2 regions of the Bacillus sp. JJ722 genome follow, and region 2 is predicted to be linked to the other one. Evidence: riboswitches for the same ligand, from Rfam matches in the RefSeq annotation. Region 2 holds a riboswitch; the other holds the start of a gene.
What was found. A riboswitch is a leader RNA that binds a small molecule or an ion and turns the genes downstream of it on or off. The one in region 2 is predicted to bind glycine.
Positions count from the first base shown of each region.

Region 1: linked by a shared signal. The riboswitch ahead of V7014_RS22165 (ACT domain-containing protein) and the one ahead of gcvT (glycine cleavage system aminomethyltransferase GcvT) in region 2 are both predicted to bind glycine.

Region 1 covers NZ_JBALMO010000230.1:411-11,010, forward strand. The annotation lists gene V7014_RS22160 (PFL family protein) at 1-982, opposite strand, end outside; gene V7014_RS22165 (ACT domain-containing protein) at 1,000-1,275, opposite strand; glycine riboswitch at 1,410-1,489, opposite strand; gene V7014_RS22170 (DHH family phosphoesterase) at 1,755-2,936, shown strand; gene V7014_RS22175 (alpha/beta fold hydrolase) at 3,017-3,790, shown strand; gene V7014_RS22180 (phosphatase PAP2 family protein) at 3,822-4,328, opposite strand; gene pdxT (pyridoxal 5'-phosphate synthase glutaminase subunit PdxT) at 4,484-5,065, opposite strand; gene pdxS (pyridoxal 5'-phosphate synthase lyase subunit PdxS) at 5,065-5,952, opposite strand; gene V7014_RS22195 (FMN-dependent NADH-azoreductase) at 6,532-7,167, opposite strand; gene V7014_RS22200 (PLP-dependent aminotransferase family protein) at 7,504-8,901, shown strand; gene V7014_RS22205 (DUF2179 domain-containing protein) at 9,262-9,789, shown strand; gene V7014_RS22210 (Crp/Fnr family transcriptional regulator) at 10,019-10,600, shown strand, end outside.
Region 2 covers NZ_JBALMO010000005.1:40,042-60,019, reverse strand. The annotation lists gene V7014_RS00720 (YqzE family protein) at 1-117, shown strand, start outside; gene V7014_RS00715 (YqhG family protein) at 268-1,062, opposite strand; gene V7014_RS00710 (DEAD/DEAH box helicase) at 1,049-2,722, opposite strand; glycine riboswitch at 2,955-3,047, shown strand; glycine riboswitch at 3,050-3,127, shown strand; gene gcvT (glycine cleavage system aminomethyltransferase GcvT) at 3,244-4,347, shown strand; gene gcvPA (aminomethyl-transferring glycine dehydrogenase subunit GcvPA) at 4,366-5,712, shown strand; gene gcvPB (aminomethyl-transferring glycine dehydrogenase subunit GcvPB) at 5,705-7,165, shown strand; gene V7014_RS00690 (hypothetical protein) at 7,261-7,734, opposite strand; gene V7014_RS00685 (rhodanese-like domain-containing protein) at 7,979-8,353, opposite strand; gene V7014_RS00680 (lipoate--protein ligase family protein) at 8,609-9,445, shown strand; gene V7014_RS00675 (vitamin B12-dependent ribonucleotide reductase) at 9,807-12,362, shown strand; gene splB (spore photoproduct lyase) at 12,511-13,536, shown strand; gene V7014_RS00665 (patatin-like phospholipase family protein) at 13,642-14,523, shown strand; gene V7014_RS00660 (SA1362 family protein) at 14,554-14,934, opposite strand; gene V7014_RS00655 (DUF1385 domain-containing protein) at 15,088-16,035, opposite strand; gene V7014_RS00650 (YqhR family membrane protein) at 16,289-16,837, shown strand; gene V7014_RS00645 (M24 family metallopeptidase) at 16,970-18,031, shown strand; gene efp (elongation factor P) at 18,050-18,607, shown strand; gene spoIIIAA (stage III sporulation protein AA) at 18,839-19,768, shown strand; gene spoIIIAB (stage III sporulation protein SpoIIIAB) at 19,762-19,978, shown strand, end outside.

The sequences.
Region 1 (10,600 bases), on a different contig from region 2:
CGCCAACATATGAACTTGCCATCGCACCACCTTTTTTCACCGCATCATTCATTAGTGCTAATGCTGCGATTGTTCCGTGTGTCCCAACGCTCTCTAAACCGATTTCTTCAAGAATTTCAGCGACGCTGTCATTTTGTGCATTGGTTGGAGCAAGTGATAAATCCATAATTCCGAATGGTACACCAAGACGATCTGCAACCACTCTTCCAATTAACTCACCTGCACGTGTGATTTTGAAAGCTGTTTTCTTAATAACGTCCGCTACTTCACCAAGATCTGCGTCAGGATAACGTTTCAACGCGCTTAATACAACACCTGGGCCACTTACGCCGACATTGATTACTACTTCACCTTCACCAGCACCGTGGAATGCTCCTGCCATGAACGGATTGTCTTCAACAGGGTTACAGAATACCACAAGTTTAGCGCAGCCTAAGCCGTTTTTGTCACTAGTTAGTTCTGCAGCTTTCTTCATTACTTCACCCATTTGGCGCACTGCATCCATATTAATACCTGCTCTTGTGCTGCCGATTGAAACGGATGAACATACTCGCTCAGTTACACTTAATGCTTCAGGAATGGCATCAATCAATGTTTGGTCACTTTTTGAAATGCCTTTATGAACAAGGGCTGAGTAGCCACCGATAAAGTCAACGCCAAGTTGGACAGCTGCTTTATCCAATGTTTTAGCAAGTTCAACAGCTTGGTCTTTTGTAGCATGTCCAAGTATTTCAGCAATTGGAGTAATAGAAATACGTTTATTAATAATTGGAATACCCATTTCTTTTTCAACTGCTTCAGCAACTTCTTTTAAATCTTTTGCATAAGTAGTAATCTTTTCGAATACTCTTTTGTTCATTTTTTCAAAATCAGAATCGGCACAATCTTTAAGGTTAATACCCATTGTTACTGTACGGATATCTAAGTTCTCAAGCTGAACCATTCGAATGGTTTCCATCATTTCATTTAATGCGATATTCATGTTTGTCATTCCTTTCTTCACACACGATGCATAGCTTTAAAAATTTCGGCAAGTTGAATATTAATCGTTACACCTAGTGATTCACCTAATGTTGTTAATTCGTGCTGAAGACTATCTAGGTTTTCTAAATCTGCTACATCTACTAGCATCATCATTGTGAAAAAGTCATTCAAAATCGTTTGATTGATATCTAAAATGTTTACATTCTTCTCAGCAAGTATATTTGTTACTTGCGCAATAATTCCTACTCGGTCCTGTCCAATAACACTTACAATAGCTCTTCGTTGACTCATTTGTATCACCTCATATGTTGTTTGTAGGCTTATAAAAAAACACGACATTTCATGTATAACGTGCTCTAAAGCCAATAAAAAAAAGATTGGAATTTGTTCCAATCTCATTAGGCGTAGAATAACAAAATGATATTCGTTACTCTTCTGTCCTTTTGCCTGAGATTGTGAATCCTTCGGCGCTGCAAAAAACTACAGTCTCTCCAGAAGCTGCTCCTGCTATAGTTTGATCCATAGCATTCATCGCTTACTTACATATTTTTTTATAGCTATCTTAGAAAATATTCTCCTAGAATAATTTAGAATTTTATCATTGATTTTTCATAAGGTCAATTCCTAAATTTGTAATAAAAGATAAAATAGGCCTCAAAATGCATCCATTTATATAAATGTAAATAAATTTTCATGAAATATTCAAAAACAATGGTAGCAATCAATAATTTTTGCCTTTGGAAACCATACTACGTTCAGAGGTGAATAATATGTATAAATTGTTGTCACATAGTGACTTAGATGGCGTTGGATGTGGGATTTTAGCTAAACTTGCTTTTGGTAAACAAGTGAAAGTTAGATACAACTCGGTATCATCGCTTAATAGGGAGATTGAATACTTCTTCGAGCACGATAACCAGAGTACTTATTTATTTATTACAGATTTATCTCCTAATGAAGAAAATGAAAAAAAACTGAATGATTTTTATCAGTCAAAAGGGAAGCTTCAACTGATTGATCATCATAAAACGGCTTTGCATTTCAATGATTACGAGTGGGGGCATGTAATGGTAGAAGATGATGAGGGAAAGCTAACGTCTGCCACTTCATTATTGTATATGTACTTAGTTGAGCATCAACTCTTGAAAGCGACGGATGCTATTACCGAATTTGTAGAATTGGTTAGGCAGTATGATACATGGGAGTGGGAGAAAAACGATAACATAAAGGCTAAGAGACTTAACGCGCTCTTTTTCTTAGTTTCGATTGATGAGTTTGAGGAGAAAATGATTCATCGACTACAAACAAGTGATACGTTTGATTTCGATGAATTCGAGAAGAAGATTTTACACATGGAAGAAGATAAAACCGAACGATATATACGTAGGAAGAAAAGGGAGATCGTTCAAGCAGAAGTGGGTGAATATTTAGCAGGTGTAGTATATGCAGAATTGTATCATTCGGAGCTAGGAAATGAACTAGGAAAAGAATACCCACATCTGGATTTCATTGCAATTGTGAATATGGGTGGAAAAAGAATCGCATTACGCACTATTCATGATCATATTGACGTTTCTGAAATAGCTAGTCATTTCGGTGGTGGAGGGCATGAAAAAGCATCGGGTTGCTCTCTATCAAATGAAGCACATAAACACTTCGTGGAGGATACTTTCCATTTGGAGCCACTTCGAGAAGATGCGAAGCGAAATCGCTTTAACGTTAAGAAGTCTTCATTTGGTTCAATGTATAGTAATAGAAAGGATGAAATGTTTCTTATATATGCTACCAATGAAAATGAGTGGGCGATTGAAAAAAATAAAATGAAGTTAGACCAAACTTTTTCTAGTTTTGAAGAAGGTGAATTTTTTTTAAAGAGAGCGCGCACAGCATGGCTCGTAAGCGATAATCAGTTTGTAAACTATTTAATGGAAGAGGTCAAAAAAGAATGTTAAAGCTTATAAAAATACATACTATTTAATGCACGTTTTAAAGAGTTACAACATCACGTATGTGTTTTTTTGAGGTGAAAGGGATGCCAACAATCGAAATAGATGGTACGAATTTATATTATTCGGTAAAGGGTGAGGGAACACCAATTGTTTTCATTCATCCTCCATTACTTACAAGTGCAAATTTTATATATCAAGTAGAGGAATTGTCTCAGACATTTAAAGTAATTACCTTTGATATTAAAGGTCATGGGAGAAGCGGGTATTCAAAACAGACTATAACATACCCGCTTATAGTGAAAGATCTTATATACCTTCTAGACTATTTAGAAATAGAGAAAGCATTTATATGTGGCTATTCAACTGGAGGTTCAATTGTTTTGGAGTTTTTGCTGAGTAACGCAAGTAGAGCGCTAGGAGGAATCGTGATTAGTGGAATGTCAGAAGTTAACGACTTGTTTTTAAAACAAAGGATTTCTTTAGCAGGCAAACTAGCTAAATCAAAATTCATTCCTGTTTTGTCATTTGCTATTACTTGGGGGAATTCAAACACACGCCAAATTTTTAAAAAGATGTATAAAGAGTCTTCATTTGGAGATGCGAGGAATATTGAACAGTATTATCGATATAGTTTAAGCTTTAATTGTACGAAACAGCTAAATAAAATTAATTTACCCGTTTTGCTTGTCTATGGTACGAAGGATCAATCCTTTCATAAGTATGCTCATTTACTACATAAAGAGCTGCCTTTTAATGATTTAGTGTTATTAGATAAAGAAAAACACCAAATCCCTACAAAGGCAGCTTCGAAGTTAAATGAAAAAATCATTGCATTTGTTGAAACTCAAAAGTATTAAACGGTGGTGGATGGTCGAAAATCCCCACCGTTTACAGTTTCACTTTATTCGTACCCCATTTGACGATTATGCTTGTTAAACTGCCTAATAAAGCACTACCGACAATATCAAGCGGATAATGTTGCCCCATCCAGATGCGAGAGAGCCCTGTCAAAAATGCTAAAATAATCAACACACTTCCTAATACACGTTTGTAAATCATTACAGATGTGGCAGCTGCAAATGCTAAAGTAGTGTGTCTGCTTGGAAAGGAAGAACTTTGGCTTGATGGGAAAGGCGGTAATGTATTTACTATGTGATTTACAAATGGACGAGGTTTAAAATAAAACCTGTTAATACATACTTCCAGCAGCAATGTGACGCCTACTGAAATGAATGTTAATAAAACAATTCTTCTATGATTGTTTCTAATCCACATTAGTAAAAGTATAAACAGAAATAGGTATCGCATTTTTCGAGAAATTGTAATCATCATCGTATCTATAAGTCGATTTTGACCAGTAAACTGGTTGATCGCTCGAAAGATTTTATAGTCCATTTCATTGCCTCCAACTATTTTGATGCTAATAGTATGGACTAGATTGATGGGTGAATATGTATTGTAAAGCTGACGATGAGAAGTTTATGAGAGAGAAAATACATTTAGAAAAAGCGTTGAATGAAAGGAAATCATTCAACGCTTTTCGTTAGTTTCTAAACACTAACAGGATTGGATCTTAACATCTCAACAAATAATTTCATAAAGCGTAAATCTCCTGTCAGCTCCGGATGGAATGAGGTTACAAGAATATGGCCTTGTTTAGCAGCAACAATATTGCCATTATAACTTGCAAGAACTTCAACATTTGGACTAGCTGCTTCGACATATGGAGCACGAATGAAGACAGCAGGGTAGGCTTGATCCATACCGTTTACTTGTAAATCAGCCTCGAAGCTATCGATTTGACGACCAAATGCATTTCTTCTCACTTTAATATCAATTAATTGAAGATGTGCTTCTTCCGCATCAACTAATTCTTTTGCGAGAAGTACCATCCCAGCGCATGTACCGAAGATGGGTTTATCTTTACCAAATTGTTTTAATGGTTCTAGAAAACCGTATAAATCAATAAAGCGCCTCATCGTGGTGCTTTCTCCGCCAGGAAGAATTAATCCATCTATCTTATTTAGTTGCTCTGGTCGTTTTACAACAACACTTTGACACCTAGTAGCTTCAATTTGGTTAAGATGTTCTTGAATAGCTCCTTGTAGTCCAAGTACGCCAATTGTTTGCATTACCATCCACGCTCCTGCATTCTTTCAGAAGGGTTAAGAGTAGAGATGTCGATACCTTTCATAGCAGTACCAAGTTCTTTAGACAATTTACCGATTAAATCATAATCCGTGTAATATGTTGTAGCTTGAACGATTGCTGCTGCAAACTTTGCTGGGTTTTCCGATTTGAAGATACCCGATCCAACGAATACGCCGTCAGCTCCTAATTCCATCATAAGTGCAGCGTCCGCTGGAGTTGCAATACCACCTGCAGCAAAGTTAACGACTGGAAGGCCACCTTCCACTTTAATTTGTTTTAAGATGTCATAAGAAGCTCCTAATAATTTTGCTTCTGTCATTAATTCATCATCGCTCATATTCACTACTTTTCGAACTTGTGCTTTTACTTTACGCATATGACGAACAGCTTCAACGATATTACCTGTTCCTGGTTCACCTTTTGTACGAAGCATTGAAGCACCTTCACCAATACGGCGAGCAGCTTCACCTAAATCACGGCAACCGCATACAAAAGGAACTTTATAGGCACTTTTTAGGAGGTGGAATTCTTCATCTGCTGGTGTTAATACTTCACTTTCATCAATGTAATCTACACCCATTGCTTCTAGAACACGTGCTTCAACAATATGTCCGATTCGAGCTTTGGCCATAACTGGAATTGATACTGCGTTCATTACTTCTTCGACAATACGAGGGTCAGCCATACGAGCTACACCGCCCGCTGCACGAATATCTGATGGTACTCTTTCCAATGCCATTACTGCAACGGCTCCTGCTGCTTCAGCGATCTTTGCTTGCTCAGCGTTCACTACATCCATGATAACGCCGCCTTTTTGCATTTGTGCCATACCTCTTTTTACTGTTTCACTCGCTAGTGTTTTCGTCATTTTATTCCGACCTTTCTGTATTTTCATATTTCTTGTGATTTAGTATAAAAAGAGTCAGACTGTATTGAAAGAGTCAGTTTTTGGTGAAATGATGGTATCAGAAAGTGGGGAGAGGGTAAATGTATGGAAATGTTATCTTTGATTTTAATAGATCAAGCTATGTTTCGTGATGAGAATAATTATGTGAGGATATCAAATATGAATAGTTATTTGAATTTTTATATTTTTAACAAGTCAAGCTCTAAATTCATATATTCATTAGTTATACATATAGACGAACTGATGATTGAATGTCTTGATCAATGCAATATTGATAAAGTATATGCTGCTGCATCATGTGACTTTGGGAGAAGGCATATAACAAGTAATTTAATTACTTTTGTCTAGATAGAAAAAAAGGATAATATTTATTGTTCAATAAAATGTGAACAGATTGGGATGTAAAATATTATGGGGATTATATGCTAAGCTACTTTTGTTTGTCGAAGATTTAGATGCAGTAATTATCTTATTTTTTGTTGATAAATAAAAAGCAAGCAGCCATTAAAGGCTACTTGCTATTTTAAATGGTATTATTCATTAGAATGTACGAGCTAATTCTTTGGCACGTTTAATTCCGTTTTCTTTAATTTCTAGAGCTTGATGAGGTAATGCTGCATGACCTTCAACGAATAATCCTTCGAAAGATGGAACTCCGAAGAACTGCATTAATACAGTCATGTAACGATGACCCATTTCCATTTCAGTTGCTGGTCCTTCAGAATATAAACCACCACGAGCTTGGATATGAAGAGCTTTTTTGTTCGTTAATAAACCTACAGGCCCTTGTTCTGTATATTTGAATGACTTTCCTGCTACAGAAACGGCATCAAAGTATGCTTTCATTACTGGAGGGAAAGAAAGGTTCCATAAAGGTGTTACAAACACATACTTATCAGCTTCAACGAATTGATCAACTAAAGCTCCTAGTCTTGCTACTTTAGCTTGTTCAACCTCTGTTAACGTATCAAAGCCTTGTCCATTTTGAAGTTTTCCCCAACCACTAAATACATCTTGGTCTATATTAGGAATATCTTCTTTAAATAAGTCAATATGAACCACTTCATCATTTGGATTAGCTTCTTTATATGATTCAATAAACGCTTTACCTACTGCCATACCAAATGATAATGTTTCATCGTTTGGGTTTGCTGTTATGTATAATATTTTTTTCATGTTTGTCTTCTCCTTGTTGTATACTGCTATAATTTTTTTATAATAAAGAATAAATAGCTTTGAAGCAAATAAATTTAAACTGGATTTGAAAGCACGGTAAAAAAACTCTTCTTTTTCTTACACTTTCTCAAAGGTGTTTTTCCCTTTCGTTGTCAAATTAAGCGATATGGTAGTTTATTTGTTTAACTTAACAATCTATTAAAAAACATCCAATATCTTAACTAGGATTATTGGCTGTTTTTTCTTGTGTTTTAGAATAAAAAGAGTCAGACTGTATTAAAAGAGTAATTTTTTGATGAAATGATGGTATCAGAGAATGAGAGGGATGCTAAATTTATGGAAATGTTATCTTGTGATCTAAATAGAAAAAGCCACGTTCCGTTGTATGAGCAATTATATGAATATATTAAAAATGAAATTATAAAAGGTAGGCTTACATATCAAACTAAGCTGCCTTCTAAGCGTAAACTAGCTGATTTTCTACAAATTAGTCAGAATACAGTTGATACAGCATATAATCAACTTACTGCGGAAGGTTATTTAGAAGTTATTCCGAGAAGAGGTTATTTTGTTATGGCTTATGAAGATTTAGAGTATCTTCCGAAAATAGATCTTCCAAAGCAAGAAACTGAGAATAAAATCGATATTCGTTTTCATTTTCACCCCGGTCAGATTGATACCATTAGCTTTCCAATGGATATGTGGCGTAAGGTAACAAAGCAATTTCTTTCGGAAGAATATCATGAATTGTTGTTGTTAGGTAATTCTCAGGGTGAATACGAATTACGTAAAGAAATTGCAAATTATTTATACCATGCACGTGGTGTGATTTGTACACCGGAGCAAATTATTATTGGAGCAGGAGTAGAGATTTTACTTCAACAGTTATTGATTTTATTAGAAGACGATACGGTATATGGAGTTGAAGATCCTGGTTTTCACTTAATACATCGAATTTTGAAAACATATCCAAAAGAAGTTCATCCATTGGCAGTAGACGAAGACGGACTGATTATAGAAGGGCTTGAGCAATCGAACATTGATGTAGCTTATGTTACACCGTCACATCATTTCCCATATGGCACCATTCTCCCTGTTAATCGAAGAACAAAGCTATTAAATTGGGCTGCTGCTGACGAAAAACGTTACATTATTGAAGATGATTATGACAGTGAATTTCGTTATAGTGGAAAAGCTATTCCATCCTTACAAAGTATGGACCAAGGTGGCAAAGTCATCTATTTAGGTTCTTTTTCAAAGTCTTTAATGCCTTCAATCCGTATAAGTTATATGGTTTTACCAAAGCCGTTGCTGCATCGCTATCAAGCAGAGTTATCGTTTTATCATTCAACTGTTTCGCGAATGGATCAACATATTCTTGCTGAATTTATTAAGCAAGGTATGTTTGAAAAACATTTAAATCGAATGCGAAAGGTGTATCGACATAAACTTGATATCGTTGTGAGCACTTTAAAAACATATACGAACAAAATATCAATTATCGGAGGGAATTCAGGGCTACAAGTGGTTCTAGTAGTCAATAATGGAATGAGTGAAGAAGAGCTCGTTCAACGAGCGGAAGCTGCAAGAATACGAGTGCATCCGTTATCTTCTTATATGTTGGTAAAGAAGGAAAATATGAAACCAACTATTGTTCTAGGATTTGCCGGCATACCTATTGCTGAGATTGAAGAAGCAATTCGTTTACTCTTGACTAGTTGGGAAATTATTTGAGAAGGAGATCGAACACATCGGAATGGAGAAGTAAGAATCGTATCCTTTTGTCATGTAGTTCGATTTAATAAGTTTAAAGATGGAATTGTGAAGGAATTGACGTCTTATATAATATAACTTATTGAAATTCTTGATTGATCATTCATTTCGTTGGCAAGGGAAAAAACAGGATGATCATTTGAAATTTAAAAAGCAAAAATCTGTAGGGATGTTATTGGATTTCTACAGGTTTTTTACGTTTGCATGTTTAGGAACAGGGTATTAATCAAAGATTAGTAGAAATTAGCTATTTTGATGACACTGTAAGTTGAAGAATTTACTGTAGTGCTTATTTTAAAAAGGAGATGGGAGGTTCTAGTATTGAAGGAAATAATCTTAATTCTTATTTTACAGCTTATTTATGTACCTTGTTTCACTCTACGTACAATCTTTCTAGTGAAGAATTTGATTGTTCCGGCTTCTATTCTAGGATTTGTAGAAGCTTTAATTTATGTATTTGGTTTATCTATTGTTTTCAATGGCAATCAAAGTGTATGGGGATTGATAGTATATGCGATTGGCTTTGGAATTGGGATATTGATTGGAACAAAGATTGAACAAAAATTAGCAATTGGTTATACCACGTACGATGTGAATCTTCCGTCAAAAAATGAAGCTTTAATTGAGCACCTTCGTCAAAATGGTTATGGAGTAACAGTTTTCCAAGGAGAAGGTATGACAAGTATTCGCTATAAACTGGAAATATTAACGAAACGAAATTTGGAAGATCATTTAATAGATAGTATTAAGCAGTATGAGCCAAATGCTTTTGTTATTTCGTATGAACCTCGTCGATTCATTGGAGGATACATATTAAAAAACATGAAGAAACGTAAAATGAAACATTAAAGTTGATTATGTTGTATGGAGAAATGTCGATTATATGAAATTTGGGCCTTTCCAGGAAGGCTTTTTTGATTTCGTGAAAAGGCTAGTGTTATAGTTTTATTAAGTTCAATATAATACTTTATTCACTCTTTCCCATATAAAGGAACGGAGCTAAATCTTGCTGCTCATAATATTTAGTACTCGATTTTTGCTAAATGTAAATGAGTGTACTTCAGGAGGTATAAAGAAAATGGATTGTTTACAATGCAATGGAAAATATTGCATGTCTTTTGTACCTATATTTCAATGTTTAAACAGTGAAGAAATGATAGAGTTATCTGGAATTATTACGCATAAGACGTATAAAAAGGGAGAATCTATTTTTTTAGCTGGAGATATAAATAATAATTTGTTTGTTGTTCATAAAGGGAAAGTGAAGATTACCCATGTTTCTGAAGAAGGTCGTGAACAGGTCATTCGAATTATACAGGCAGGAGATTTTTTTGGTGATTTATCATTATTTAGGAATAATCCTTTAACATCGAATGCAGAAGCAATTGAGCCAACTGAATTATGTTTATTAAAAGGCTCAGCTTTTAAACAAATACTCGAAAAAACACCAAGTTTAATGTTTAATATACTCAATCAATTATGTGAGAGACTTGAAAAGGCAGAGTTTCAATTAAGTCAGTTAAATCACCAAGACGTTGCTCAAAGATTAGCAGCGTTTATTCTTCAATGTAGTGAAAATAGTGAGAATAAGGTTTTTGAGTTTCCTGTTAATAAAACAGATGTTGCCTCAATGCTAGGTGCAACAAGAGAAACAATAAGT
Region 2 (19,978 bases):
GAAGAAAGAAAACGGTATCGTTCTGTTGAGAAAAGCAGAAAGCGTAATTATTCTAAATCACTGTTTGGTTGGATTCCTTTCGCGCTGATGATGATGTTAAGACGAAATAAAAGATAAGCCATATCTCTAAAAAATGAGATATGGCTTTTTTTACAGCATAAAAAAGTATAAAAATTCATGAGTTGTGTAGTCGACTACCTGGCGTGTGCCTTCTTTTTCAATTGAAGTAAATCAAGATTAAAAGGATTGATATCGGTTTTTCTTATTTTAAAGAGCAAGATCACTTAAATAAAACATTCCTCCATTAATGACAGATATATTGATATTTGGTTCATATTGTTGCTTTAGAGCTTCTTTTTCTAGTTCATAGCTTTCATCTTTATCTTCTACATCTTCATAGAAATGTTCTAAAAGGCTGACGTCATCCTCCCATTTAGCTAAGGCTCTTTCAGCCCATGTGTGGTCTTCGTTTTGTAATTGTAATCTGATATAGCGGTCTAATCGAGCGACTCCACTTTTGGGCATAATGATTGGTGAGAGCGTGAAGGAAAAGTCCGGGATTTTCGGTGTTAATGAGTACTGCAACATCTTGTCATGAAAATTCTCGACTATTCTGCCTGATAATAAATGTAATCCTAATGAATATAAAACATCTTTCTTTCGATCTGAAACAAATGATACTTTAATATTAGCTGATAGCCATGGGTGCAATGGAGTCTGCACATTTGTTTGATTAAGATTGTTTTCATACAGTCTTATGTAGCTAGCTAATTTCTTTGTAGAATGGAATATCTGATGCAATCGAGGTGAACCAAAATGCATAATTTCACCCTTGATCGTTTCGGGAACAGTGTTTGGATCAGTTATTAAAGTGAGTGTTGCAGGGTTTGGTACACCTCCTGTTTTTTCGAGATAATGCCAATAAAATGGTCGATTCATCAATGCTTTATCTAATTCAATCGTTAATTTCACCGTTATATATGAAGTGGTATTGTCTATAATTTCTCCTCCATTCGCGGTGAAATATTTAATAAGGAAATTATGAATGTCACGTTGCCGCACGTTTTTCACGCTCCTTTAAGTCTTCTGCTAATGAAATCATTGAAGACAAGTTCTCCATTTTGATTTTCATCTCGCCTTCACTTCTTGAACCACCGATTATATCTTCTATATATTCTTCTAGATTATTGATTTCTAATTTTGTTAAAATATCATCCAATTCACCGACTACTTTTTCAAATAGTTGAATTTTTTCATAGAGTAAGTTTAAGATATGTTCTTCAACCGTATTTTTAATAGCAAAATTAAAGATTACGACATCCTTTTCTTGTCCTAAGCGATGTACACGACCAATTCGTTGCTCTAATCGCATAGGATTCCATGGTAAGTCAAAGTTAATAATCGTATTACAAAATTGGAGGTTGATTCCTTCGCCACCAGCTTCGGTTGCAATTAATACTTGGGCATGGTTTTGAAAAAGTTCTCTCATCCAATCTTTCTTACCACGCTTGAAACCTCCACGAAATGGTACTGATGAAATTTCATGCTGTTTTAAAAACCATTGCAGGTACATTTGAGTAGCGCGATATTCAGTAAAAATGATTACTTTATCGTCACAAGCTTTAATAATTTCTAATGCTTTTTCCGCCTTTGAGTTTTTTGTGACGGCATCGATTTTTTCACCGATGGCTTTGATTCTTTCTTTGATCATTTCATTAGGTGATTCTTGCTTCTTAATCATGTTTTGAATGGTGTAATAGACAGCTTCACGGCTGCTACATGCTTCACGTTGTAATGTTAAAGTAGAAAAGCTGCTCGCCGTATTCTCTGATAATCGATATTTAGATACAGTTTCATATAGTTCTTTTTCTTCTTGAGTTACATCGATAAACACCGTTTCAACTTTTCGTTTCGTCCATTCAATACCTGTATCGTGGCGACGGTTACGAATCATAACGGCGTTTACCAATTCTTTTAGATGTTCATCATCATTGATTTGTCTACCTTTACCTTTATAGGTTTTGGAGAAGATAGAGGCATTTCCTAAATGGCCAGGTTTTAATAAAGAAACTAAGTGAAATATTTCATCTACTTTATTTTGTATAGGAGTTGCCGTTAATAGTAAGCAAAATTTCTTTTTTAAGTTTTGTACAAACTCATAGTTTTTTGTTTGATTATTTTTTAATTTATGAGCTTCGTCCACGATGATTAAATCGTATTGTTGGTTATAAATAATATCTTTATGAGGTGCGCGCTTTGCCGTGTCAATAGAAGATACAATTACATCACAAGATTCCCAAACATAGCTCTTTCTTTGCACAACTGCAGGAATGAAAAACTTACTGTTTAGTTCGTATGCCCATTGAGAAACGAGCGAAGCAGGGACTAATATAAGTACTTTATTTACTAATCCACGAATCATATATTCTTTTAAAATTAATCCAGCTTCAATGGTCTTTCCGAGACCTACTTCGTCTGCTAGAATGGCTTTTCCATTCATGTTTTCTACCACTTGTTTAGCCACCTCTAATTGATGTGGTAATGGCTTCAAATGGTGAAGGTGCTTTGGTGCTTGTAAGCCTTCGAAATCAGGAATTTGTAAGCTTTGCTCAGCTTCAAGAGCAAGTTTGTATAGTTCCCAACTAGTCCAAGGCCCATCATCCTCTAAACGCTGTAATAATCCCTCTTCCCAAACAGGATTCCAATTTATATTAATCTTCATTAGTTGCACCTCCGAGAACAGTAAAATCCGAACATTATCATCATAAAATAAGGTTAATATTAGTTTTATTAGAAAACCCAACAAAATTATTGCAATAATTTTGTACTTAATGGTAGGATGATAATAAGAATTACGAATAACTAAGGTTTTTCTATGACTTTGAATATAGCTTTTGAAGCAGCTAGTTTTTTTATTATCTTAGTATGACCATTTTAATGATTAATATAAGCGGATGAAGATAAGGGGAGAGACTGTATCTATTGCAGCGCCGAAGGAGCAAGCATATTTTTGTGAATCTCTCAGGCAAAAAGACTCTTATTGGACGCATCTCTGGAGAGAGTTCAATCGAACCACCAACGGGGACAGCCTACTTTGTAGGTAAACTCTCAGGTAACCGGACAGAGACAGCTCATTATTAAAGGGGCTGCTCTGTCTTTTTTTGTGCTTTGATGGAGGAGAACGAAATAATAATGCGGCGTAGTTTGAATAAATAAAATCATGGTTGTTGTAGGAGGTTGCAAATGAGTGAATTGAAAAGAACACCATTATTTGATGTGTATGGTGAATATGGTGCGAAGACGATTGATTTTGGTGGTTGGGATCTTCCAGTGCAGTTTTCAAGTATTAAGTTAGAACATGAAGCTGTAAGAACGAAGGCAGGTTTGTTTGATGTATCTCATATGGGTGAAATCGAGGTAACTGGTAAGGATAGTTTGTTATTTTTACAAACGATGGTGACGAATGATGTGACGAAAATACATGCTGGGAAGGCACAATATTCTGCACTTTGCTATGAAAATGGTGGCACTGTCGATGATATTATTATTTACCAAAAAGGTGAAAATCACTATTGGTTAGTAGTTAATGCAGCTAATACTGAAAAGGATTTTGAGTGGTTACAACAACATGCTTCAAACTTTGATGTGAAGTTGGAAAATCAATCATTACAATACGCTCAATTAGCGCTTCAAGGACCATTAGCAGAAGAAGTACTGCAGCAAATTACTGAAAATACTGATTTGAATGAAATTAAGTTTTTTCAATTTAAAGAAGGCGTGAAAGTAAGTGGAGTTGATGCACTTGTATCGAGAACGGGATATACAGGCGAAGATGGATTTGAAATCTATTGTAATAGTAATGATGCAATCAAACTATGGAGAAAGATTTTAGAACATGATGATGTATTACCCATTGGATTAGGTGCTAGGGATTCTTTGCGCTTTGAAGCTGGTTTACCTTTATACGGACAAGAATTAACAGCGAATATTACCCCTATTGAGGCTGGAATTGGCTTTGCTGTTAATACGAATAAAGAAGTTCATTTCTTTGGAAAAGATGTGCTGTCACAGCAAAAAGCAGAGGGCGCACCTCGGAAATTAGTAGGAATTGAAATGATTGATCGAGGGATACCTCGTCATGGTTATCCTGTTTATATAGATGGACAATTAATTGGGGAAGTTACGACAGGTACACAATCACCAACCTTAAAGAAAAATATTGGCTATGCGCTTATCAAAAGAGAGCTTGCAGAATTGGACCGAATAGTTGAAGTTGAAATTCGTTCGAAAAAAATACAAGCAAGAATCATTAAATCACCTTTTTATAAACGACCAAAAAAACAGTAAGGGGATGGCTGAAATATGTTGAAGCATCGTTATTTGCCAATGACGGAGAATGATCAAAAAGAAATGCTTGAAGCAATCGGAATTTCAAAGATTGATGAGTTATTCGAGGATATTCCAGAGAAAGTGCGTTTTCAAGGGGAATATAAAATTAAAACGGCTAAATCTGAATCATCATTAACGAAAGAATTAAGTCAATTAGCAGCTAAGAATAAAGATACGAAGAGCTACACTTCCTTTTTAGGAGCTGGTGTATATGATCATTACTCACCAATTATTGTCGATCATGTGTTATCTCGATCTGAATTCTATACAGCGTATACACCTTATCAACCGGAAATTTCGCAAGGGGAGCTCCAAGCGATTTTTGAATTTCAAACGATGATTTGTGAATTAACGGGCATGGATGTAGCGAATTCTTCCATGTACGATGGAGGGACAGCACTTGCTGAAGCAGCAACACTAAGTTGTGGAGCGACTCGCCGCAAGAAAATCCTTATTTCTCAAGCGGTGCACCCAGAATATAAAGATGTTATTCGTTCATATGCAAAAGGCCAATACATTGAAGTGATTGAAATTCCATATAAAGATGGAGTTACAGATTTAGAGGCTTTGAAGGGTGAAATGAGTGACGAAGTAGCGGGTGTCATTGTTCAATATCCAAATTTCTTTGGTCGAATTGAAGACTTGGCTACAATTGAGAAAATGGCTCATGAAATTAAAAGCATGTTTATTGTTTCGAGCAACCCTCTTGCATTAGGAGTGTTAACGCCTCCAGGAAAATTTGGTGCTGATATCGTAACGGGTGATGCGCAAGTATTCGGTATTCCAGCTGCATTTGGTGGACCGCACTGTGGATATTTTGCTGTAACAAATAAATTGATGCGTAAAGTGCCTGGTCGTTTAGTTGGGCAAACAGTGGATGAGAATGGAGTGCGTGGTTTTGTGTTAACATTGCAAGCACGTGAACAACATATTCGCCGTGAGAAGGCAACATCTAATATATGTTCAAATCAAGCATTAAATGCATTAGCTGCCTCTGTCGCTATGACGGCTTTAGGTAAAAAAGGTGTTCGTGAAATGGCAACTCAAAATATTCAAAAAGCACATTATGCGAAGAAGGTATTGCAAGCGAAAGGAGTTGAAGTGGTATTTGAAGGTCCATCATTTAACGAGTTCGTTATCAAATTACCACAATCATTTGAAGCTTGTAATAAGCAACTTTTGGAGCGAGGAATTATTGGTGGTTATCATCTAGGAAAAACGTATCCTGAATTGAAAGATCATATGTTAGTTGCTGTAACAGAATTACGAACTAAAGAAGAAATTGACTTATTTGCACAAGAGGTGGGGGAGAGCCATGAGTAAGCAAGATCAACCTTTAATTTTTGAAATGAGCGTAAAAGATCGCATCGGATATAGTTTACCCGACATGGATATTGACGCTATTGATGTTTCCAAGTTACTTCCAGCTGGCTTTGTCAGAGAACAGGAAGCTGAACTACCTGAGGTTTCTGAGTTAGACATTATGCGACATTATACAGCGTTATCTAAGCGCAATCATGGAGTAGATTCAGGTTTCTATCCTCTTGGTTCTTGTACGATGAAATACAATCCGAAAATTAATGAAGCTGTAGCTCGCTATAATGGTTTTGCGCATATTCATCCATTACAAGATGAAAGTACAGTTCAAGGTGCTTTAGAACTAATGTATGATTTACAAGAGTCTTTGAAAGAAATTACAGGTATGGATGAAGTTACACTTCAACCAGCGGCTGGTGCTCATGGTGAATGGACAGGATTAATGATGATTCGTGCCTTTCATGAGCACAATGGTGATACTGAACGTACAAAAGTAATTGTTCCTGATTCAGCTCACGGTACAAACCCAGCTTCAGCTTCAGTAGCCGGTTTTGAAACGATTACAGTAAAATCCGATGAGCAAGGTTTAGTAGATTTAGAAGACTTAAAGCGTGTAGTTGGAAGAGATACAGCAGCTTTAATGTTGACGAATCCAAATACATTAGGGCTGTTTGAAGAAAATATACTAGAAATGGCTGAAATTGTTCATAACGCTGGTGGAAAGCTGTATTATGATGGAGCGAACTTAAACGCGGTATTATCAAAAGCTCGACCTGGAGATATGGGCTTTGATGTGGTGCATTTAAATCTGCATAAAACATTTACTGGCCCACACGGTGGTGGTGGACCAGGTTCGGGACCGGTAGGTGTGAAGAAAGACTTAATACCATTCTTGCCAGCTCCACAAGTTGTCAAGCGAGGTGAGGAGTATGTATTAGAATATGAACGTCCTCTTTCCATTGGCCGTGTGAAGCCTTTCTATGGTAATTTCGGTATTAATGTTAGAGCGTACACATATATTCGATCAATGGGTCCAGATGGTTTGAAAGCTGTTACAGAGTTTGCCGTATTAAATGCTAACTATATGATGAGAAAGCTAGCACCATATTATGATTTGCCATATGATCGTCATTGTAAGCATGAATTTGTATTGAGTGGAAGACGTCAGAAGAAATTAGGTGTTCGCACATTGGATATAGCGAAGCGCTTGCTAGATTTTGGGTATCATCCACCAACCACTTACTTCCCGTTAAATGTTGAGGAATGCATCATGATTGAACCAACAGAGACGGAAAGTAAAGAAACGCTAGATGGATTCATCAATACGATGATTCAAATCGCGAAAGAAGCGGAAGAAACACCAGAAATTGTTCAAGAAGCACCACACACAACAGTTATTAAACGTCTAGATGAAACAATGGCAGCACGTAAGCCTATTTTACGTTTTATAAAGCAGTAAATGATTATTAATAGATGGCCGTGTTAAATATTTTAATGTTGATTTGTAAATGAAAAATAGGGAGCTCCTTTATTGATGGAGTTCCCTATTTCTATCTAATCCCAATAGTTAAAGATAATCTCTCCAACGGTTTTGAGCTTCCAGAAAACAATTTCCTTTAATTCGGTACTATTTAACTCATTATTGTTTTGTATAATACTCTTCTTTGAACTGTTTATAAGAGTTACAGGATTGTTTAGCTCGCTCGTATTTAAAACCTTGTAAAAAGGATTAAACTGTTTATAAAGAATGGGTATATCTATGAATTCAATGTTTCCAAATTCAACTATAGAAGCAAAAGCAAGATTAGGATAATATTCATTAAGTAAGATATGAAATTGCTTATTAAAGAACTCAACATACACACTATAAAAATTCATTGGATATTCAGGCTCTTTAAATGCAATAATTTTCCCTCCGTTATGGATGGCAATAGTAATACATATTTGTTTAAATTGTTTCCCATTAACTTTTGTTTGGGGAGTGTCTACTGAATCGAAAAATCCAGTTACTCCATTTGGAAGTATCATCTTTTATTCACCACCAATTATATCTTCGACTATCGACAAATAAAAAACCAGTCAAAGTAATTGTTCGTTTGTTTTGTAGGTACACTATTTGAATCGGTCAATGCTTTGTTTCAGTTGAGGATGGAGACCGGAATTTAACCATCTGAATAAATCAATATGTGGAAAGTCAAAAAAACGTAAGGGATGTGTAAAAGTGATTAAAATCACTTTTACACATCCCTTTCTTGTACTATTAAAAGTAGAATTATTTTCTTTTAATTTTACCAGTCCATTGTTTAAAGCCTTTTTGTAGATGAAATAGCTCCCTATAGCCATTTTTATATAGCAATTGAGCAGCTCGTCCACTACGTAGACCACTTTGGCAGTATAAGTAAACAGGCTTGTCCGGACGAATTTCTTTTATTCGCGTTTTAAGCTGAGACATCGGAATGTTTCTCGCTCCTAGAATATGACCTGCTTCATATTCATTTGGTTCGCGTACGTCAATCAATTGTGCTTTACGATAGCCTTCAATAAATTCTTCTTGAGTTAACGTTTTTAAAATTCGACGTTGTGCCCACCACGTGTACACAGAATACACGATTACGGCAACTAAAAGTATAAGCAAGAAATACCACACAGTAAAAAAACTCCTCTCAAAACTAAAAAACAATCCAATCTTTAATTATTATAATATCCATATACCATAATATCAAAGGAATTTAACATAATCATGTAGGAAAAGCATTGTTTTTTAGTTGAAATGTTCAATTGTTTAATTTAGTATGTATATTGTTTGAAAAGATATTTGAAAGTTTGTTTGGTTGGTGGCAAATCCCGATACTAAACAATGTTAGGAATAAAATAAATTTATATAGAAGGTAGGCTTCACGATATGAACAAAGAAACGTGGGCATTTATTGATTCGGGCAATTGTTCGCCTAGCTATAATATGGCTATGGATGAAATGCTATTGAAATGGCATAGTGAAGGGGAAATACCACCAGTGATTCGCTTTTACGGTTGGAATCCAGCAACGCTTTCTATAGGCTACTTTCAAAAAGCTGAGAAAGAAATTGATTTACATAAGGTGAAAGAAGCGGGACTTGGTTTTGTGCGAAGGGCAACAGGTGGTCGTGCTGTGTTACATGAGCATGAGCTTACATACAGTGTAATTGTAAGCGAAGAGCATGAGCAAATGCCAAAAAATGTTACAGAAGCGTATCGAGTAATATCCGAAGGTATTTTAAAAGGGTTTTTAAATCTTGGTTTTGATGCATATTTTGCTGTTCCTAAAACGGAAGAAGATCGACAAAAATTAAAAGACCCTCGTTCAGCAATTTGCTTTGATGCTCCAAGCTGGTATGAACTAGTTGTTGAGGGGCGTAAGGTTGCAGGAAGTGCACAAACACGTCAAAAAGGTGTTATTTTACAACACGGCTCTATTTTGCTTGATTTAGATAGTGATAAATTGTTTGATTTATTTATTTTCCGAAACGAACGCTTGAAGGAAAGAATGTTCAAGAGCTTTCGAGATAAAGCGGTGGCTATCAACGAATTATCTGATCGAACAATTGGCATAGACGAAGCAAAAGTAGCCTTTAAAGAAGGTTTTGCGGAAGGACTTGAAGTTAATCTACAAGAATACCAATTATCTGAAGCTCAGCAAGAAGAAATTACAAAATTAGCTCAAGAAAAATATGAAAGTGATGCTTGGAATTTTTTGCGATAAACGGGTTCCGTTCATCGCTTTTTTATGTGTGATAATATTATTTTTCAATAGGAATGAACAGAAGATCTTGTATTTTTAAGGCTTCTTTTATTCGTGAAAAATGCAACTTCTGAAAAGGTGGGAAAAAAGATGAAAAATCGTATAAAATTCGTTTATTCTTCTTTTTTCTCTTTTATTTGAGCTTTTCTTAGTTTGACAAATTTATTATTTTGTTTTCTTGGACACAATATATAGATAGGTTGTGAAATTAAAACACAATATATTGAATAATATCTCTACATATGGTAAGTTAATGTTACTTTATAAAATCAACCTAACTAGGAAAAATATAAATGTAGTACGAATAAAGGAGAGATTGCTTATGTCTGTTGCGATTAAGCAAAGTAGCAAGAAAAGTATTGAAAGTCTAAACCAGGACATTAAATTGTTCCCGCAAGTTCATCCAATTACACCGGACATGAAAATCACGCATAAAGGCGTTTCACGTTTAGTTATGATTGATCGATATTCTTTTAAAGACACCGAGAAAATCACCTTATCAAATGGTGATTTTGTTGTGTTAACGATAAAAGAAGATCCTAAGTTTCCAGCTCGTGGCTTAGGACATATCGTAAGCATTGACTGGGAGAAGAAAAAAGCACAAGTATTGGTCGAAGATGAATTTCGTGGCTCTTTAGACAAACCAGAAGAAATTGAAACAGGCATTATTAATCGTTCTCTAGATATTATTGAGAAGCCCCTTGAAATTTTTTATGAACAAATTGCGAAAAGAAATGCGACAGGATTAGCTTCTGTTGAAACAACTGAAGAAAAGAAACAAGAATGGTTCGAGAAGTTCTATCAAGAGCTAGCTAACATGCACTTTGTACCAGCAGGAAGGGTATTATATGGTGCAGGATCACAAACAGATGTTACATATTTTAACTGTTATGTGATGCCATTCGTACCTGACTCTCGCGAAGGAATTTCAGATCACCGTAAGCAAGTAATGGAGATTATGAGTCGTGGTGGTGGTGTTGGAACGAACGGTTCAACATTACGCCCTCGCAACACACTTGCAAAAGGTGTAAATGGTAAATCTTCAGGTTCCGTTTCGTGGTTGGATGATATTGCAAAGCTTACACATCTTGTTGAGCAAGGTGGATCAAGACGTGGAGCACAAATGATCATGTTAGCGGATTGGCATCCTGACATTATTGAATTCATCATTTCTAAAATGCAAAACCCTCGTATTTTGCGTTTCTTGATGGAAAATACTAAAGACGAAAATATTAAAAAATATGCGAATGAGAAGCTTAAATTCGTTCCTTTAACTGAGTATGAAAGAGATATGTATCAAGGTATTCTTAATTATAAACAAATTCCTGGTCAAGGTGGTTTTACGGATCAAGTGATCAGTGAAGCGGAAGAAAAGCTTCAAACTGGTGGTCACTATAGCGTGCATAATCCAGAATTCCTTACAGGTGCTAATATCTCTGTCTGCTTGACGAAAGAATTTATGGAAGCTGTTGATCAAAATAAAGAGTATGAACTGCGCTTCCCACATGTTGAAAGTTATGATGAAGCTGAAATGAAAGAATATAATGAGGAATGGCATGAAGTAGGGGATGTCCGAGAGTGGGAAAAACGCGGACATAAAGTGCGAGTTTATCGTACAATCAAAGCGCAAGAGCTTTGGAACTTAATCAATATTTGTGCTACGTATTCGGCTGAGCCTGGTATTTTCTTTATAGATAATGCTAACGATATGACAAATGCAAAAGCATATGGTCAACAGGTGGTAGCTACGAATCCGTGTGGAGAACAACCACTTGCACCTTACTCTGTTTGTAACTTAGCAGCTATTAACTTAGCTCAAATGGCGGACAAAGAAAATAAAACAGTTAACTTTGAAAAGCTGAAACACACGGTTGAAGTAGGGATTCGTATGCAAGATAACGTAATCGATGCAACACCTTACTTCCTTGAAGAGAACAAGAAGCAAGCGCTTGGAGAACGTCGAGTTGGATTAGGCGTTATGGGACTACATGATTTACTTATTTATTGTGAATCTGAATATGGAACAGAAGAATCAAATAAACTTGTTGAACAAGTATTTGAAACGATTGCAACGACAGCTTATAAAGCATCTGTTGAATTAAGTAAAGAGAAAGGCAGCTTCCCGTTCTTACAAGGGAAAACAGAAGCTGAAACAAAACAACTTCGTTCGAATTTTGTACAAACGGGCTTTATGAGAAAAATGCCACAAGAAATCAAAGATGATATTCTACAATATGGTATTCGTAATTCACATTTATTAACGGTTGCTCCAACAGGAAGTACGGGTACGATGGTAGGTGTATCTACAGGACTTGAACCTTACTTCTCATTTACTTATTTTAGAAGTGGTCGTTTAGGTAAATTTATTGAAGTGAAAGCCGATATCGTGCAAGAATATTTAGATCGTCATCCAGAAGCGGATCCTAACAATTTACCGAGCTGGTTTATCTCAGCGATGGAATTAACCACTGAGGCACATGCTGATGTACAATGTATCATTCAACGCTGGATTGATAGTTCAATTTCTAAAACGGTAAATGCACCTAAAGGCTATACGGTAGAACAAGTAGAAAAAGTGTATGAGCGTCTATATAAAGGTGGTGCTAAAGGTGGCACTGTATATGTAGATGGTAGTCGTGATTCACAAGTATTGACGTTAAAAGCGGAAGAAAATCAATTTGAACAACAAGAACTACTTTTAGAAGAAGAGAAGAAAGTCGTACTAGTTGATACAATTAATGAACTTCGCTCTACTAAAGTTACGATTGGATCTGAGGTAGGCAATACATGTCCTGTTTGCCGAAAAGGTGAAGTACAGGAAATGGGCGGATGTAATACTTGTACGAATTGTGGTGCACAGTTGAAATGCGGTTTATAAGTAAATAAATTAAAGAGGGTAATCTGATGCTTTATTTTCAGGTTACCCTCTTATTTATGAGTTCCAAAATTTTTGCTGTGATTTTTGTGGATTTCAGTGAAAAATAATAAGGTCTAATTGAAATTTACAAAGAAGCTTGGTGACTACATTGAAACCTTTTATACCACAGTTAGTTTATATTGAACCACAAGCATTAGATTATCCTCTTGGGCGTGAGTTGAAAGAAAAATTCGAAAAAATGAATATAGAAATAAAAGAAACGACATCGCATAACCAAATAAGAAATTTACCTGGTGAGAATGATTTACAAAAATATCGAGTTGCTAAATCTACCCTTGTAGTAGGCGTTCGTCGCACGCTTAAATTTGATACATCAAAGCCTTCAGCAGAATATGCCATTCCTTTAGCGACAGGATGTATGGGGCATTGTCATTATTGCTACTTACAAACGACACTTGGAAGTAAGCCATATATTCGCACATACGTAAATATAGATGAGATTTTTGAACAAGCTGAGAAGTATATAGAGGAAAGAAAACCTGAAATTACACGCTTTGAAGCGGCGTGTACATCAGATATTGTTGGGATTGACCATTTAACACACTCCTTAAAGAAAGCTATTGAATTTTTTGGGAAAACAGAGTTAGGAAGACTGCGGTTTGTCACAAAGTTTCATCATGTTGATCATTTATTAGATGCTAAGCACAATGGTCATACACGTTTTCGTTTTAGCGTTAATTCACGGTATGTGATAAAAAATTTTGAACCTGGTACTTCTAGTTTCGATCACCGATTGGAAGCAGCAAAGAAAGTGGCTAATGCTGGATATCCTCTAGGTTTTATTGTTGCGCCAATTTACATGCATGACAATTGGCAAGAAGGATACTTTGAATTGTTTGAAAGGTTAGCTGAGGCATTGAAGGATGATAGGATTCCAGACTTATCATTTGAGCTCATTCAACATCGTTTCACAAAGCCTGCAAAAAAGATGATTGAAAAGCATTATCCGAAAACAAAGCTTGAATTGGATGAATCAAAGCGAAAGTATAAATGGGGTAGATATGGAATAGGTAAGTATGTTTACCCTACAGATGAAGCTCATGATTTAGAAGCAACCATCTCAAGCTATATTCATCATTTCTTCCCAAATGCTCAAATTGCTTATTTTACGTAAATGAAAATAATAAACGAGAACCATGAAAATCAGTAAATAACCAGTAATAATCTCATTCCTTCCTGCTTAAAGATGTATAAAGGCCGGAGACAGGAGGGAACAGCGATGAACATTGATGGTGTGTTTTCCGGAGGAGGCATGAAAGGTTATGCTTTAGTAGGAGCATATCAAGTTCTTGAGGAGAAAGGATTTACGTTCCAAAGAACGGCTGGTACAAGTGCTGGATCGATTATTGCTGCTTTTATAATAGCTGGTTATACAGGTGATGAAATAGAAAATATAATGATGGAAATGGATACAACAATATTATTGGATGAACGCATTGGTGGAAATATACCTTTTGCAAAGTGGTTGTTACTTTATTGGAAATTAGGGCTATATAAAGGTGATAAGTTAGAAGAATGGATCGCGGAGAAGTTAGCTGTGAAAGGGATTTATACTTTTGGGGATCTTCCTGTGAATACATTTCGTATTATTGCTTCTGACGTAACGAATGGCGTAATTATGGTTTTACCAGATGATCTAAATAAATATAATATTGATATCGCCACATTTCCGATTGCAAAAGCAGTTCGAATGAGCTGTAGTATTCCTTATTTCTTCGAGCCTGTAAGGATTAATAATAAAAAACCTTATACGTATATTGTGGATGGTGGAGTATTAAGTAATTTTCCAATGTGGCTGTTTGATAAGGAAAATGTAATGAAGACACGACCGGTTATTGGTGTGAAATTAAGTGATAACAAAGATGAGTTGCCACCAAGAAAGATTGACAATGCGATTGAAATGTTTGGTGCTTTGTTTGAAACGATGAAAGATGCTCATGATAATCGCTACATTTCAAGAAAACATGAGAAGAATATTATTTTTATCCCTACGAAGAATGTTTCTGCCACAGAGTTTGATTTGTCTGCGAAAAAGAAACAGGAGTTAATCCAACTTGGCCGTATGTCTGCGCAAGTTTTTTTGCGAAATTGGGCTTATTAACTGAATTTAAGACAAAAAAATCAGGCAGTGCTATGCCCGATTTTTCTTTTTGCCTTTTTTACCATCAATTACTGTTAGCTGAACATCTGATTTCTTACGAAGCTTTGGTTTTCTTTTCGAATGATTGAAAGAATAGGTAACTATATTAGAATCTTTTGTTTTAGCTGCTTTACGTTGTTGCTGATTTTTTTGAGATTGTTTAGCGGCTCTCTTATATGCTTTATGGCTAGTTGATTGGGTAGTTGATGCGCCTGTGAATTTCATGACAACTAAAATGATAATCGTTGTTACCACGGCAAATATTAGGAACCATCTAAGTGTACCGATTGGGTCACCAAATAATTTACTACCTAATCCTATTAACGCAAGCAAAATAAAACCTGTAACAACATAATAACTTGGACGTTTCATTAAGGCCACCTCCTTAAAAACATAAGAAAGAAGTATTGTTGGAGAATATAATGTGCAACTAATATATTATCTTAGAAAGCAGTAAATTTAGAAAAAAGTTCTCTTATTTCTACATTGTATGCTTTATTTGATAAAAAGCTGATATATTTTGTTTTACACTATACTTTCCTTTTGTAAACCTGTTTTATCTTCATTTTCTAATTCTAATAAACGATTGAAAGAATGAATGGCTACTTCTACCTGATCGTCGGTTGGTTTGTTAGTTGTTAACAATTGTAGCCAAAGTCCTGGATATCCTAAGAATCGTAAAATAGGAATATCGCGTACTTTATTTGTAATTTGTAACACTTCAAATGCAATTCCTAAAACGACAGGAATGAGTGCAATTCGATTTAGAACACGAACCCATAATGGATCGGTAGGAACAAGCATATAAACAAAGATCCCAACGATAATTGTAAACAAGATGAAACTACTTCCACATCGATAGTGAAGTCTAGACTGCGATTGTACGTTTTCAACAGTAAGCTCTAAATTATTTTCATATGCGTTTATTACTTTATGCTCTGCACCATGATATTGGAAAACCCTTTTTATTAATGGTGTTAGTGAAACGATGTAAATATACAAAAGTAATAGAATTAATTTAAAGACACTCTCTATTATTATTTGCCCAAAATCTGAAGAAAATACAGGTCTTGTCAATTCTGCAAGAAAAACAGGTACAAGAGTAAAGACAAATTTACCAAATAAGAAGGAAAGAACACCGATAGCTGCCACGCTTAAGAACATGCCAACCTTATATGAAGTTTTTTCTTCTTCAATCACTTCTTCTTGTTCTTCGGCTGGGTCGACATCAAATTTTTCTGTTGAGAAATTTAAATGTTTAGAGCCATTTGCACTTGCATCAATTATTGCTGCAATCCCTCTAAGAAATGGAATTTTCTTAACCGAAGTGAGAAAACGGTTCGGTGTTCGCGGAACATGAAAGTATTCAATTGAACCGTCTTTTCTTCTAATAGCAGTAACGGTATTTTTTTTACCTCCGAACATGACGCCTTCCACAACCGCCTGTCCGCCGTATACGGGTTTTTCTGACATTTCTACACCAACCTATGTTGTTTTATTTCACATTTAGCTATTACTTTGTTGTTTGCTATAGTGATCACTCATGCTCTTTAATTACGTTGAATAATCATGTGAGCTTAGTAAGCTGTTGGGCCTCTACATATATTCTACAAAAAAAATGAAGATGACTCCAGATAAATAGAAGCAACGAGAAAAAAATTTCGTTATTATTTTTCAGAGAAAAAATTTCCTGAGAATAGGACATACTAAATGTGGAGGTGTGTTAATGATGGAAAATGAACTACAAAATGGTAAGAAAAGCGATGCTGATTTAGATCAAAATCAACAAGAAAAGCAACTTTCTCAAACGGCAAACGTTGCTTTAACTGGGTTTATTGGTGGGTTATTTTGGAGTGCTTTAGGGCAGTTAGCATATTATTTTCATTTTACAGATATTGGTCCTAAAGTGATTTTTATGGGGTGGGTTTCTGACAAATGGGCTAAAGGTTTTTTAGGTACAGTTATAGCTCTTCTTCTTTATGGGCTTGTTTCAATACTTGTTGCTTTTTTATATTATGCTTTTTTACGCAAAGTGCGTAGTCTTTCTGCGACTATTTTATTTGGTGTTGCAATTTGGGCGATTGCACATTTTGTCTTTGTACCATTCTCCCCTGGTATGAAAGCGATAACAGATATGGATTTAAATACACTTGTAACAACGCTTTGCTTATATATTTTATATGGTGTATTTATTGGAGTAAGCGTTTCTTTCGATTACAGTGAAAGACTTCGTCAGGAAGAATTGGGGCAACTAGAGCAAGATGTTCAACCGTAACTCTGTTCATTCTTTTTCCAATCTACACAAAGTACTGTGACATCGGATAGAATATGATAAAATATTCTTACTGATTGAAAAAATTATAGGTTGGTATACTTAAAAATGAATGGATAGGAGCGGACTTGGACTATGGATAAATTACAAAGACTACGTGCTTCATTTGATCAATTACATATTGATGGCATGCTCATCACTAACCCTTATAACAGACGTTATATGACAGGATTTACAGGGACAGCAGGAGTCGCTTTGATTTCTAAAGCAAAAGCGTTGTTCATTACGGATTTCCGTTATATTGAGCAAGCTACGAGCCAATGTCCTGATTTTGAGATTGTAAAACATACGAAAGCTATTCATGAAGAAGTGGCGTATCAAGCAAAGCAGCTAGGCATTACGAAGCTAGGGTTTGAACAAGATGTCTTAACATACTCTTCATATGTAACATATGATAGAGCTTGTGAAGGAGAATTTGTACCGGTTTCTGGTGTAGTTGAGAAATTACGCTTGATAAAGACAAACTCAGAGATTAAGATATTAAAGGAAGCTGCGAAGATTGCAGATGCAGCTTTTCAACATATTATCGGATACATCCGTCCTGGCCTTACAGAACTGGAAGTTTCCAATGAATTAGAGTTCTTTATGAGAAAACAAGGAGCTACTTCTTCTTCATTCGATACAATCGTAGCTTCTGGCTACCGCTCAGCGCTTCCGCATGGTGTGGCTAGTGATAAAGTTATTGAAGTTGGAGATTTCGTAACGCTTGATTATGGAGCATATTACAATGGCTATGTATCTGATATCACTCGAACAGTAGCGGTAGGAAAACCTAGCGATGAATTAAAAAATATTTATAATATTGTTTTAGAAGCTCAATTACGAGGAATGGCTGGTATTAAACCAGGCATGACAGGTAAGGATGCAGATGCGTTAACACGTAACTTTATCGAGGAAAAAGGGTTTGGTCCTAACTTTGGTCACTCTACTGGACATGGTATTGGACTTGAAGTTCATGAAGGTCCAGGATTATCGATGAAGAGTGACATCGTTTTAGAGCCAGGAATGGCTGTTACGGTCGAACCTGGCATTTATGTTCCAGGTCTCGGTGGAGTTCGTATTGAAGATGATACGATTATAACGAATGAGGGAAATGAATCTCTAACACATTCAACGAAAGAACTTATCATTTTGTGATTTTTGGGAGGAAAAAAAATGATTTCTGTTAATGATTTTAAAACAGGATTAACAATTGAAGTAGATAATGCGATTTGGCAAGTTATTGACTTCCAACATGTTAAACCAGGTAAAGGTGCGGCGTTTGTTCGTTCTAAATTACGTAACCTACGTACTGGTGCAATCCAAGAAAAAACTTTCCGTGCTGGTGAAAAAGTTGCTAAAGCACGTATTGAAAACCGCAAAATGCAGTACTTATATGCAAGTGGTGATCAACACGTATTCATGGATAATGAAAGCTACGATCAAATCGAATTATCTGAAACTCAAATTGAGCGTGAATTAAAATTCTTAAAAGAAAACATGGAAGTATACATCATGATGTTCGGTACTGAAACAATCGGTGTTGAGCTTCCTAATACTGTAACGTTAGAAGTTACAGAAACTGAGCCTGGTATTAAAGGTGACACAGCTTCGGGTGGTACTAAACCTGCAACTGTTGAAACGGGTCTTATCGTTCAAGTACCATTCTTTGTTAACGAAGGGGATAAATTAATTATCAACACAACAGATGGTTCTTACGTATCTCGTGGATAATTAAAAATGAAAGAAGAGAGTGTTCAATTACTGAACGCTCTCTTTTTGTTATTACAAAGGAAAATATTCATACTTTTTTACTCCAGCACTCTGTTCTTAGTATCCTGCTTCCATCTCTCACATTTAAATTACTCCAAATAATTCTCCAAAAAGTTTATACCAAAAGTCATAAAGTGTACGAGCAACCCATACATTGTAATGGAATGATGCATTAGTCGAGAGGAGGCTTGTATGCAAACCGTATTATCGTTTCTTCCCAAAAAAATAGCACTTTTCTTTCAAGATATGCCTCCTAGTAAGTGGAATAACATTGAAGAAATACGTATTCGAATAAGGAGACCAGTAGAAATATCTTTAAAATCCACATATGAATTGTTACCTATCATCGTGACAGAAGAGGATGCTTCTCAACTTCTGAATAATATTACGAACTTCTCAATGTATACGATGGAGGAAGAGTTAAAGCGTGGATATATTACCATTCAAGGTGGACATCGAGTAGGGCTTGCTGGGAAAGTCATACTTGATGGAGGGAATGTTAAAGCAATCATTCACATTTCTTCCTTTAATATTCGAATTGCAAAAGAACAAGTAGGATGTGCAGAACATCTTATTCCTTATTTATATAGCAATGGTTGGCAGAATACAATGATTATCGGACCACCTCAAACCGGTAAAACAACACTTTTGCGAGATATCGCGCGAATTATATCTTCAGGAATACATGAACATAGAATCCCTGCTATGAAAGTGGGCGTGGTGGATGAGCGTTCCGAAATTTCCGGATGTGTAAACGGTGTACCACAACTACAGTTTGGCCCACGGATAGACGTTCTTGACGCCTGTCCAAAAGCAGAGGGAATGATGATGCTTATTCGATCCATGTCACCACAGGTCATTATTGCCGACGAGATTGGTAGAAGCGAAGATAGTGGTGCTGTTTTGGAAGCAATTAATGCAGGCATAAACCTAGTTATTACGGTTCATGGATTTTCTTATGAAGATGTTATAAGACGCCCTAACATACAAGAAATAATAAACTTACATGTATTTAAAAGATTTGTTGTATTAAGTAGAGATGAAATACATGATTTCTGTTATTCAATAATTGATGAAACTGGACAAAAGCTATTGAAGGAAAGAGGCGTAAAGCAATGGTAAAGCTCATTGGTGCCGCACTGATTTTAATAGCTTCTACATGGATTGGCTTCGAAATTTCCCGTCATTTAAGTCAACGCCCAAAACAATTAAGACTTTTTCGAACTGCACTTCAAGCTTTAGAAGCGGAGATTATGTATGGTCACGCACCTTTACAAGAAGCGGCCGTTCGTCTATCAAAGAGTTTACCAAAACCTATTAATATATTTTTCA